DNA from 4 places in the Paenibacillus sp. FSL F4-0087 genome. Region 3 is predicted to be linked to each of the others. Evidence: riboswitches for the same ligand, from Rfam matches in the RefSeq annotation. Region 3 holds a riboswitch; each other region holds the start of a gene.
The links. A riboswitch is a leader RNA that binds a small molecule or an ion and turns the genes downstream of it on or off. The one in region 3 is predicted to bind thiamine pyrophosphate.

Region 1 (3,103 bases), 3.1 Mb from region 3:
GAATGGACCCCCAAAGTTCGTTATGGATATCTGGATCAGCATACCAAGCTCACGCCTGGAAAAACGATTCGTGATGTGCTTAAGGATGCGTTCCTGCCCTTGCTTGAGTTGGAAAAGGAAATGATGTCCATCACGGATCAGATGGCAGACGCCGATCCGGACAAGCTCGAATTGTTGCTGGAAGAAATGGGTGACATTCAGGAGCAATTGGAGCAAGGTGATTTTTATCTGATTGATGTGAAAGTGGAAGAGATGGCAAATGGACTGGGCTTGTCCGCCATTGGGCTGGATCGTGACGTGGCCGCGCTTAGTGGTGGTCAACGTACGAAGGTATTGCTTGCCAAGCTCTTACTGGAGAAACCAACTGCACTTCTGCTAGATGAGCCGACGAACTATCTTGATGTGGAACACATCGAATGGCTGACGCGTTACCTGAAGGATTACCCGTATGCGTTTATTCTGATTTCGCATGATACGGAGTTTATGAATGAGGTCGTTAATGTTATTTATCATCTGGAATTTGCCAAGTTGACGCGTTATGCAGCGAACTATAACAAATTCCTTGAAATGGCCGACATGAATAAGGCGCAGCATATTGATGCTTATGAGAAACAGCAGGAGTTTATCAAGAAGCAGGAAGATTTCATTCAGCGGAACAAAGCCCGCGCTTCTACTTCCGGTCGTGCCAAGAGCCGTGAGAAGCAGCTCGGCAAGATTGAACGGATTGATCGTCCAGACGAAGCAGCTAAACCCACATTCAAATTCAAGGATGCCCGGGCGAGTAGTAAAACCGTCTTTGAGGGTATTGATTTTGAAATTGGATATTCATATGCATTATTGCCTAAAATGACGATGACGATTGAGCGTGGCGAGAAAATTGCCATTGTTGGATGTAACGGTGTAGGTAAATCCACATTGCTCAAGACTATTCTGGGGAAAATCCCACCTATCAGCGGTAAGACTTTCTTGGGTGATTATCTGGAAACAGCCTATTTCGAACAGGAAGTACGTGCAGGTAATATTACTCCAATCGAAGATGTGTGGAACGAATTTTCTCATCTGACACAGAATGAAGTCCGGGGGCATCTCGCACGTTGTGGATTGAAAAATGAGCATATCACCCGCCCGCTTAACGCGCTTAGTGGTGGTGAACAAGCCAAAGTTCGTCTCTGTAAACTTCTGATGCGTGAAAGTAACTGGATTTTGTTCGATGAGCCTACAAACCATTTGGATGTAACGGCTAAAGCAGAGTTGAAACGTGCCTTGCAAGAATTCAAGGGTACCGTACTGCTCGTATCCCATGAACCTGATTTTTATGAAGGTTGGGTTACCAAAACGTGGGATGTTGAAGCTTGGTCCGAAAAACAATAACGTAATAAATGGAAATGTACGGTGACAAAAAAAGGTGTCTATGGTAACATAGGCTACAGCTTCATATGAACACTAGGGGGGCCGCACGATGCGGCTGAGATGGAAGAATGCGATTCCGGACCCTTCGTACCTGATCTGGATCATACCAGCGTAGGGAAGTGGCGCGTTTCAACTAATGACAAAGAGCTTTATCGATGACTTTGCGATATTGCCTGCAAGATAAATCATGCAACTCTATGTAACAGCGTTGCGACTATGGATGATTTCTATAGTTGTTATGCGTTATGTATAAAGTAATTGCATTGAACAGTCATTCAGTTGATCCATGAATTCTAAATTCGTGGCCACTCCCTACGGGAGTGGCTTTTTTTGTTTTGTATTAGCTTAAATCATGCAAAAGGAGGGCGAACGGGACGGCAATCTTCCACGAACATGTAACTACAAGATCATTCGAACTGCATGTGGTTTCACCAGATACAGGAGACATGGACTCTTTTCTGAATATTGCTAAGGATATATGGCGGTGGGTCGATTATATCCACATTCGGGAAAAAAAGCTTCCTCTTGAGCAACAGATGTATTGGGCGAAAAGTCTAAAAACAGAAGGTGTTCCATCTAGCCGAATCATTATAAATGGCTCAGATCAGCTGTACCAACATACGTCGCTTGGTGGTGTGCATTGGGGTCAATCAGTTATTCGCAGTTACGATAAGGATGAGTTAAAGAGAGACGATCGGCTCCGCGTAGGCATATCGGTTCATTCTCTGGAAGAAGCAAAAATTGCTGAAGAACGTGGAGCGGATTATCTTTTTTATGGGCACGTCTATGCTTCAAATAGTAAACCTAATTGCGAATCAAGAGGGCTTAGTTCGTTGGCTGAGGTATGCTCCAATGTTTCAATTCCGGTGATCGCGATTGGCGGGATTAGTCCTGAGAAAATTGCTGCCATTCGAACTGCTGGTGCCAGAGGAGCAGCTGTGATTTCAACGATTTGGTCGAACGATGAGCCGAAACTGGCCGCGGCTTCATTGCGACAGGCGATCGAGGATTCAGAGAGGTATGTTGAACCAGGGAGATGAGACCATGAGAGAGGAAGCAAGAAGTCGAAGCAGGAATCGTTCAGGCTATCATCCAGGAATAGTATCGGGAAGTAAAGTTGGAGCGGAAGTTCGAGGCAAGCTTCATGCAGAAACCATTATTGTAGGCGGAGGAGTTATCGGTTGTGCCATTGCATGTGAACTTGCTAGCCGAGGTCATGATGTTCTTCTGGTTGAGCGGGCGCGGATTGCTGGAGGAACTTCCTGTGCAGCTGCCGGGATGCTAGCTGCTGACAGTGAGGAATTCACTCATGCTGTAATGGCGAAGCTTGCACAGAAGAGCAGAGCTTTGCTTCATGAGCAGAAGGAACGAATCAGTTCGCTTAGCGGAGTGGAGATGGGGCTGCAACAGCATGGTTTTATTACTCCTTTTCGTTCATACAGTGAGGTCAGCAGTTACAAAAATAATCGATCGTCTACCTTATCTACAGAACATATTTGGTGGGATCGAGTCGCTGTCCAACAGGAAGCTTCATGGTTAAACAGGGATACGTATGGTGCATATTACAGACCTTCCGAGAGCGAGGTTCTTCCCGTCAATCTAACACAAGCTTATATCAGATCAGCTCAAGCCATGGGTGCGAGGGTGATGGAAGGTGTACAGGATGTCCGTTTGTATACGGATATGAACGGTG
Region 2 (3,103 bases), 4.3 Mb from region 3:
AGAGTGAAGGGGAAACAGAAACGGGTTACGCTCAAGTGGGTGCTCTTAGTATTCATACGGATGTGGACAAAATCAACAAGATGCAGGAGAGGGCACACCTTCGTAAAGAAGATGCACCGGAGATTGCCGATATTACCCGTCTAGATGCAAAAGAAACTCATGAGCGTTTTCCTCTTCTGGAGGGGAGCTTTCAGTCCGTCTACATCAGTGGTGCTGCGCGTATCGATGGACGTGCACTTCGTGATGCCTTAATCCGATCGGCTCAACGAAATGGAGCGGTCCTGATTCATGGGGACGCGACACTTCAATATGAATCGGACCGAGTGACTGGAGTGGTTGTGGACGGTAAAGTCATATCGGCTGACGAGGTTATCGTGTGTGCCGGCGCTTGGGCTAATGAACTGTTGAAGCCCTTGGGCATTGATTTTAAGGTTCATTATCAGAAGGCGCAAATTATGCACTTACAGGTTCACGATCGAAAGGACACTGAGAACTGGCCTGTAGTCATGCCTCCTTCGGATCAATATCTGTTAGCCTTTGATCAACAGAAGATTGTGATCGGAGCGACTCACGAAAATGATATTGAAGGATACGATACAAGAGTAACCGCAGGCGGAATGCAGGAAATTTTGAATAAAGGATTGGAACTGGCTCCCGGTTTAGCTGATAGCACGTTTCAGGAAGTAAGAGTAGGATTTCGTCCATTTACACCAGGTTTTCTTCCGGTAATGGGTGCTGTTCCAGGTTGGAATGGCTTGATCGCAGCTAACGGGCTTGGAGCGTCTGGGCTAACGATGGGGCCTTTTATTGGCAGTCAACTGGCCAAATTGGCTTTGGGTATGGATTTGGATATCGATATTCAGCCATATGACCTTGGAAAAGCAATGGATGATCAGAATTGAGGTGAACTATGACGTATTCACAGCGCTTAACTCACGGCTACTCCTCAGACATCATCTATCTGGAGCATCAGATTGCCATCGCAGAGGAGGAATTGGCAAAAGCTGAGGAAAATCGGCGGGCATACGAATCGGATTTAGATCAGTTAAGAACGTCTCCCGGGTATCATTCAACTTCAGCAACGAACGTCTCTAATGAGGAAAAATGGGGCGATGAGTTAAACAAATTGCAAAGTATGATTAAAGATATCCGGACCCGACTTAAAGACTTGCAAGAAGATTTAGGGGAACTTGAAGATTAATAGGAATGGATTGACATTTGGAAAAACACATGTTGTAATAAGCCTGAGCTATTTGCAGGGGGACTGTTCGCAGTTGAGAAGGTTAAAACCTGACCCTTTGAACCTGTTAGTTAATACTGACGTAGGGAGCAAATAACATGTACTCATGTTATTTTGCCCTTGCCGAAAATAGGACAAGGGCTTTTTGGTCTGCATTTTGGAGGACAGAACGCGATAGCTGGATGTGAAGCGGGGACATTATAATTTTAATAAAAGGAGAAATGATCATGTCATTTTCAAGAACGTTAAAAGATAAGTCCAGAACCGTATGGGAAGATGGATACAACCATCCTTTTTTACACGAAATGGGGAAAGGCACACTGGATCGGGAAGCGTTTAAGTTTTATCTTCTTCAGGACTATACATATCTGATTGAATATGCGAAGATTTTTGCCATGGGTGCGGTGAAGGCGACAGATGAAAAACTGATGACGAACTTTACGGTGATTCAACACGCTATTCTGTACGAAGAAATGGATTTGCATCGAAAGTATATGAATGAATTTGGGATTGCGCTGGATGAAAATCATGCTGTCAAACCCTCTCTATACAACAAGGCGTATACGTCGAATATGATGAGTGTTGCACAAACAGGTGGGGTTGCCGAAATCATCGCCGTCATTTTCCCTTGTGCGTGGACGTATTACGACTATGCTACAAGATTAAAAGAACAATATCGAGATTCATTAGAGGGCAATTTCTATCAGACCTGGATCGAAAATTATGCAAGTGATGACTTCCGCGACTCATTCGAATGGTTCTATGATACACTGGATGCATTATGTGAACATAAAACCGAGCTGGAGCTGGAGGCCTTAGAAGACATATTCAGAAGAAGTGTTGAATTTGAATATCTGTTCTGGGATATGTCGTATAAACGGCAACTCTCGTACTTCTGATGAATGCAATCTACTACAACCAGAGATAAGGATGAACATACAGATGGACAATCGTGAGGAACGTATCTATTTGCGATTTTTGAACGTGGAGGACGCGCCGACATTGCTGGATTTGCAGTTCCGTAACCGGGCTGTTTTCGAAGAGATATCGGCAAGTGAACGATCGGAGACGTTCTATACACTGGAGGGTCAAGTTGCACTTCTCGAAGGTTGGAACAAGGCCAGGGAAGAAGGGAAACGTTACTCTTTCGGAATCTTCCTGAACAATACACATGAGCTCATTGGAGAGATTTCTCTGTTCGAACTTGAACTGGATTCCATAGCCAAATGGATTGTTGGTTATGTGCTAGATCAAGTGCAGAATGGCAAGGGATACATGAGTGATGCCCTTCGGCTAGCACTGGATTTTGCTATGAATGAAGCGGGAATAAAACGAGTGGAGGCAGGTGCACTTCCCGACAATGCCGGATCAATTCGAGTGTTGCGTAAAGCGGGCTTCCAGGAAACGGACCGCCAGAATATTAAAATCAAGGGAAGTTGGAAGGAACATGTGATGTTTGCAGTGGATTTGCAGTAGATTGTTGAATACCGTAACGTGAACCACCTAAATCATCCAGGGGGAACTTATGAATAAACGGAAACAAATGTTATTGGACTCAGCACTTGTGCTCTTTGAGAAACATGGAGTAACCAACACCTCCATACAGATGATCCTAGACGAGTCGGGTGTGTCCAAAGGAACATTTTATAAATTCTTTGGTTCCAAGGATGATTGTATTCTTGCCATTCTGGAGCAGCGTGTACAGGAAGATATGATAATTCGCAAAGATTTGGAGAGCCAAAGCTATGCATCCGATTTTGACTTACTGGTAGATCAAATTATGGTGCCGATGATTTTGCCGGAAAAAAAGCTTGTTGTGGAGCTATTCTGGACAGGCTTCTACTCTGGAGAATGCAATCTAGA
Region 3 (3,103 bases):
AGGCCGAATTTATTGATGGAGAGATGATTACACTGCCTAACGGTTACCGTTATTTCTTCATCTATGGACCTGAAAAGGAATGGATTGAGTTCTTCCAGCGCTAAGAATTGGAGCTGATTTATGAACATTTTAATTACCGGCGCAGCCGGAAAAATTGGACGTGACTTGTCCCAACACTTGTCAGAAGCATTTCACCTTCGACTAACGGATTTGAATATCAACAGACTACATACGTATCAAGGGACAAGCCATGAGATCATGACACTGGATGTGACAGATCCCGAAGCCTGTCAGCACGCTTGCGAAGGCATAGATGTGGTTGTTCATCTGGCGGGAGATCCTTCCCCGCATGCCGGATTCTATGAATCGTTGTTGGATATTAATATCAAGGGTACATTTAATGTATTCCGTGCAGCTAAGGACCAAGGTGTGCGGAGAGTCATTCTGGCAAGCAGTGCACAGACGATCGAGGGGTATCCTATTGATGCTCAAGTCTATCCGGACATGCCGACACGCCCACGGAATTTGTACGGAGTTAGCAAATGTTTTGGTGAATCGCTCGCTTCCTATTTTGCGTATACCGAAGGTTTACAAAGTGTAGCAGTACGTATAGGTGCATATGATGATTTTCAACCAGATGGACCCGCGCTGGAGGCAAGGGATATGAGCGCGTATATTAGTCCGGCTGACTTGTGTGATTTGATGTTCAAAACCATTACAGCTACAGATCTGGAGCCCTTCACCATACTGCATGGGATCTCGAATAATCGATTTAAACGATTAAATCTGGAAACCACTCAGAAACAGGTAGGCTATGACCCGAAATCCGATGCTTTTGCACTCAGTCAGATTTCCTTATATGATTCGCCACGATAATTGTTAAAAACCAAACATCTAGAGAGGCCGTTATACGCATGTATAATGGCCTCTTTGATTCATTCATACGTGCCCCTATCCAGTTCCTGACTGGACATGCATGGGCCTCTGGCCTATAATTACACCTAGTAATGCCCGTAACTTCATAGTTTCCCAGGGGAGTCGGAATAGGCCGGCTGAGAGTGTATCCCACCAAGATACTGACCCTTAGACCTGATCTGGATCATGCCAGCGTAGGAATCGGAGTATATCGAATTGGCCCAGCCTCTTTGCTGAGTGCCACATCTCTAACGCCTGCACGCGTCCCGGATTAACGGGGCGCTTTTTTTAATGTTCTTTTATATAGCCAGAGAGCTAAAAAAAGTGACGTCATCCGGATCATAGCTGGTATAAATCTGTCGATTTATGCAAGAAGCTTGGATATGAAGCCAAGGAGTACCCCGCGCCACTGGCCGGACAACATGAAGGAGAGAAATGAAGATGAGATGGCGTAAAATGATGGGCCTAATGCTCTTGTGCGTACTACTAGTGGCTGTGGCCGCATGTGGCGGCAAAGAAGCTGCACCTTCAGGAGAAAATGGCAGCAGCAACACCGAAAACAGCAATGAAGGTGACAACGCAGCCCTCAAGGACATTAAAGTGGTGCTGGACTGGACACCAAATACGAATCATACCGGCCTGTATGCGGCTGTAGATCAAGGTTTTTACAAAGCCGAAGGCTTAAATGTCGAGATTGTACAGCCAGGTGCCGGAGGCGCGGATACGATGGTGGCTTCGAACGAAGTGCCTTTTGGCGTAAGTTATCAGGAGAGTGTAACCCAGGCCCGCACACAGGGGGTACCGCTCGTGTCCATCGCTGCAGTCATTCAGCATAACACGTCCGGATTTGCCGCTCCGGTGGATCGGAACATCAAATCTCCCAAAGATTTTGAAGGCAAAACCTATGGTGGCTGGGGCTCCCCGGTGGAAGAAGCTGTAATGCAGTCCATTATGGAAGGCGAAGGTGCCGATGTATCCAAAGTAAAAAATATTAGCATGGGCGATGCAGACTTCTTCACCGCTGTGAAACGCGATATCGACTTTGCCTGGATTTTCTACGCATGGACGGGCATCGAAGCCGAACTGCGCGGCGAACCGATCGACATGCTGTATGTAAAAGATTATTCCGAAGCTCTGGACTACTACACACCGGTACTCGTTACCAATGAAAAGACGATTCAGAACGATCCCGAGCTGGTTAAAGCGTTCTTGAAAGCGACTTCCGAAGGATATCAATACGCGATTGAACATCCCGAAGACGCTGCCAACATTCTGATCAAGGCCGTACCGGATCTGGATAAGGATCTTGTACTCGCAAGCCAGAAGTGGCTGAGTCCGAAATACCAGGATGACGCACCACGCTGGGGTGAGCAGAAGCAGGAAGTATGGCAGAACTACACGGATTGGATGTTTAGCAAAAAACTGCTCGATGAGCAGGTAGATGTATCCAAAGCGTATACAAACGAGTTTCTACCCCAATAAAAATGGTTTAAGTTTAACTTTTTTTACACCAGAACGAAGAGTGCAGAACCCATCTGAAGAAGCGAAGCGCTCACCTTTATCCCCGGATTTCCTCCGTTAAAAATTATTAAAGAAATCCGGGGATAACAGTGATCGGAAGAGGGTACTGCAATCGGAGTGGTAAAGTGTAAAGCTGGTTTAACTCATGCAATTTAACCCGAAAGGAAACGTGATCTCTCATGGCAAGCACACTACTTAGCATTCAAGTCATTCCCAAAACGCCAAATGGCGAAAATTCCTATCCTTATGTTGATCGTGCCATTGAAGTTATTCAGCAGTCCGGCTTGAAATATCAGGTTAATCCACTGGATACCACGATGGAGGGAGAACTGGAGGAACTGCTCGAGGTTGTCCGCAAAATGCACGAAGTTCTCGTGGAAGCTGGCAGCCCAAGCATCATCTCACAGATCAAGATCGCCCATAGCCCAAGCGGCTTCAGCATGGACACCCTGACGGAGAAATATCGCTAATGCATGCCTATTGGAAAAGCGTATGGCCGCCCTTTGTGGCGGTTATTCTCTTTATAGCGATATGGCAGGGAGCTGTCTCCCTGTTCCATATTGAGAAATGGATGCTGCCTGCGCCTTCAGACATCGCCCATGAAGCAGCGTCCCAGGCCGAGCGACTTGGCATGCATGCATGGGCAACAATCCAGCTGACATTGATT
Region 4 (3,103 bases), 490 kb from region 3:
TCGCTGGGTTCCGATCTTTTGGCTCAATACCCCGACGGTTCCAGCCAACTGCTCCGTGACAAACTTGCGGAACGTCTAGGTGTGCGTACCTCCCAACTGGTATTTGGCAGTGGATCATTCGAGCTCCTAACCCTTACCGCCCAAGCCTATCTTAATCCCGGCGAGGAATCACTCATTCCGGTGCCCTCCTTTAACTGGTATAAGGGCGCTACGCTGCTGGCAGGCGGGGTTATTCATGAAGTGCCTTTGGTCAACCATTCGCTGGACCTGGAGCAATTCCGGCACCGGATTAATGCTTCTACCCGAATCATCTGGCTGTGCAATCCGAATAATCCAACCGGAACCATTTTCACGGCAGATGCCCTGCTTGGTTTACTCGAACATGTTCCCTCCCATGTCGTGGTTGTCCTGGACGAAGCGTATTATGAATTCGCGGAAAGTGAAGATTATCCTGATACGGTTAAGCTGCTGGAGCAGTACAATAATCTGATTATTTTGCGGACCTTCTCCAAAATATATGGACTGGCAGGCCTGCGTATTGGATATGGCATCGGGAATGAAAGTATTATTGAAGGCATTAACCGGGTCAAGCTGCCCATCAGTCTAACAGCCACATCCCAAGCCGCTGCTTCGGCCAGCCTGGATGATCATGAATTTGTTTCTCACTGCCTGCACTACAATCGTCAGGGACGGGAAACGTTAATGCAGTCCTTTGATCATTGGAACTTACCCTTCATCCCTTCCGAAACAAATTTCATCATGGTGGATCTGTTGCAGGATAGTGGCCCGATTACCCAAGAATTGTTGAACAGAGGCATCTCTGTTCGCGGCGGTGCCGAATTCGGTATGCCTACCTGGCTTCGGATTACGATTGGCACACCTGAGCAGATTGCCCGGCTGATCGGTGAGCTTGATTCACTGTTACATTCCAACGATTAGAATCCTAGGTTACTTTCCTAACTCACATTAAGCACACTTCTTTTAAGCCGCCCTCTTTACATTCCACTTGCATGTGATATATGCTGAACACACAACTGCATATCTTGAACATTGCACTAGGGGAGCCTTGCGGCTGAGACGAATCGAACGATTCGGACCCTTTGAACCTGATCTGGATCATACCAGCGGAGGGAAGTGGAGCGGCCTCTCAGTAAGCGGATTTTTTCATGTTGATGATGAAATTTAATGTGAATTGACTTACAGACCCACTCATTTCTCCGGAAATGGGTGGGTCTTTTTCGCGTTCTGCGGGCAGATCAGAAGGTGTAATTAAAGATCCCGCGGTTTGAGGTCGAATTTTGAATAACAAGGGGGGACGGAACGAGATGGATAACGATATAACCATTCACAACATGAGCTACGCTTTCCCGGGAAAAAGGGATTCCCCCGTGCTCTCCAATGTGTCGATGCGTGTAGCCAGAGGCGAATTCGTTTCGCTCATCGGTTCCAGCGGCTCCGGTAAAAGTACCCTTTTCAAGCTGCTGGCAGGCTTGCTTGAGCCAACACACGGAACCATTGACATTCCTTGGGTTCAAGAAGGTAAGCGACTGGGGCAGGTGGCCTACATGCCACAAAAGGACCTCCTATTATCCTGGAGAACCGTCATGGAGAATTGCATGCTCCCCGCTGAACTTGCTCCAGGTCGGCAGGATAAGGTAAGGATTCGAGCGGACATTCTGGCCGGTCTCGAACGATTTGGCTTATCCGGTCACGCGCATGCTTACCCGGACGAGCTGTCAGGTGGCATGCGCCAGCGTGTCGCGCTGCTTCGTACTTTGCTGACAGGTGGCCAACTCATGCTCCTGGATGAACCATTCGGCGCACTCGATGCCATGACCAAACGTGAGATGCATCGGTGGCTGCTGGAGCTCTGGGAGGGCCTGAGCAAAACCGTGTTGTTCATCACACATGACATTGAAGAAGCCCTGCTGCTCAGTGATCGGATTATCCTGTTAACTCCGGTGGGCCAAGGCCAACAGCTGCAGGATCTAACGGTACCTTTGCCACGTCCAAGACATTCAGACATGATCTACGAACCGGCTCTCGTTCAGATGAGACGACTACTGGAGGAACAATTGCATGCGAGACGGTAACTTGAAAGATAGCATGAAGCATAGCGTAAGAGGTTGGCTTGCCCGTTATGGTCTGTTTCTTTTGCTCATGATCTTGCTGCTTGCTCTCTGGGAGTGGATTGTGTGTATGGGATGGGTGCCTTCCTTCATCATTCCAGCCCCGACGGCGATTGTCCGTTCGCTGTATGAACATCACCACCTTCTGCTGGCTACACATCTGCCCGCCACCTTGATAGAGGTTGTCGTTGGTTTTGGCTTGTCCATTGGTGCCGGGACTGCACTTGCAACGGGTATGCATATGAATCGGTCGATTGAAAAAGCGTTATATCCCTTCATCGTGATCAGTCAGACGATTCCGCTGATTGCCCTGTCCCCCGTCTTCATCCTGTGGTTTGGCTACACGCTGTGGAGTAAAGTGGCGGTGGTGTTCCTGATCGCATTTTTCCCGATTGTAGTGAGCACCTACGATGGCCTGCGCAAGGGTGATCCGGAGCAGCGTGAACTGCTGCTGACGATGGGGGCCACCAAGTGGGATATTTTTCGCAAACTCCAGATTCCACTTGCCCTTCCCTCCTTCTTTTCGGGACTGAAAATGTCTGTGGTGTATTGTGTGGTCGGTGCAACGATCGGTGAATGGCTCGGTGGAAGTAAGGGGCTTGGCTACTTCAGCCGCAGAATGTCGAGCAATATGAACACGGATGCGATGTTCGCCGCCATTATGCTATTATCCCTACTTGGTATCGCCCTGTTTGTACTCATTGCATGGATGGAGAGAAGATTTGGTACACCACGTCATGCAGGTAGAAGAAAAGCTGGATAACTTTCGGATTTCAAAACAAAAAAACAAAAGAAACGAGGAACTTTACGTTATGAATAAAAAGCATATCTATTCCCTGCTCCCCATTCTGCTCATGTCTCTGTTGCTGATCATCAGCGGATGCGGTAAAACGGGCATCAATACGCCCTCCACAGGCTCAACTTCCAATGCAAACGATACAGACTCATCTGCGATAGAAACGCCATCGGAACCC

Region 1: another riboswitch for thiamine pyrophosphate. It lies ahead of MHB84_RS25080 (thiamine phosphate synthase); the one in region 3 lies ahead of MHB84_RS10875 (ABC transporter substrate-binding protein).
Region 2: another riboswitch for thiamine pyrophosphate. It lies ahead of tenA (thiaminase II); the one in region 3 lies ahead of MHB84_RS10875 (ABC transporter substrate-binding protein).
Region 4: another riboswitch for thiamine pyrophosphate. It lies ahead of MHB84_RS08690 (ABC transporter ATP-binding protein); the one in region 3 lies ahead of MHB84_RS10875 (ABC transporter substrate-binding protein).

What each region holds. Positions count from the first base shown of each region.
Region 1 is NZ_JBBODJ010000001.1:5,442,102-5,445,204, forward strand. It holds gene MHB84_RS25075 (ABC-F family ATP-binding cassette domain-containing protein) at 1-1,371, shown strand, start outside; TPP riboswitch at 1,436-1,545, shown strand; gene MHB84_RS25080 (thiamine phosphate synthase) at 1,857-2,450, shown strand; gene thiO (glycine oxidase ThiO) at 2,455-3,103, shown strand, end outside.
Region 2 is NZ_JBBODJ010000001.1:6,611,209-6,614,311, reverse strand. It holds gene MHB84_RS29920 (NAD(P)/FAD-dependent oxidoreductase) at 1-902, shown strand, start outside; gene MHB84_RS29915 (hypothetical protein) at 911-1,201, shown strand; TPP riboswitch at 1,248-1,346, shown strand; gene tenA (thiaminase II) at 1,468-2,139, shown strand; gene MHB84_RS29905 (GNAT family N-acetyltransferase) at 2,183-2,716, shown strand; gene MHB84_RS29900 (TetR/AcrR family transcriptional regulator) at 2,766-3,103, shown strand, end outside.
Region 3 is NZ_JBBODJ010000001.1:2,335,315-2,338,417, forward strand. It holds gene MHB84_RS10865 (VOC family protein) at 1-104, shown strand, start outside; gene MHB84_RS10870 (NAD-dependent epimerase/dehydratase family protein) at 121-876, shown strand; TPP riboswitch at 1,022-1,134, shown strand; gene MHB84_RS10875 (ABC transporter substrate-binding protein) at 1,357-2,397, shown strand; gene MHB84_RS10880 (thiamine-binding protein) at 2,616-2,906, shown strand; gene MHB84_RS10885 (ABC transporter permease) at 2,906-3,103, shown strand, end outside.
Region 4 is NZ_JBBODJ010000001.1:1,844,949-1,848,051, forward strand. It holds gene hisC (histidinol-phosphate transaminase) at 1-939, shown strand, start outside; TPP riboswitch at 1,048-1,150, shown strand; gene MHB84_RS08690 (ABC transporter ATP-binding protein) at 1,326-2,093, shown strand; gene MHB84_RS08695 (ABC transporter permease) at 2,080-2,892, shown strand; gene MHB84_RS08700 (ABC transporter substrate-binding protein) at 2,942-3,103, shown strand, end outside.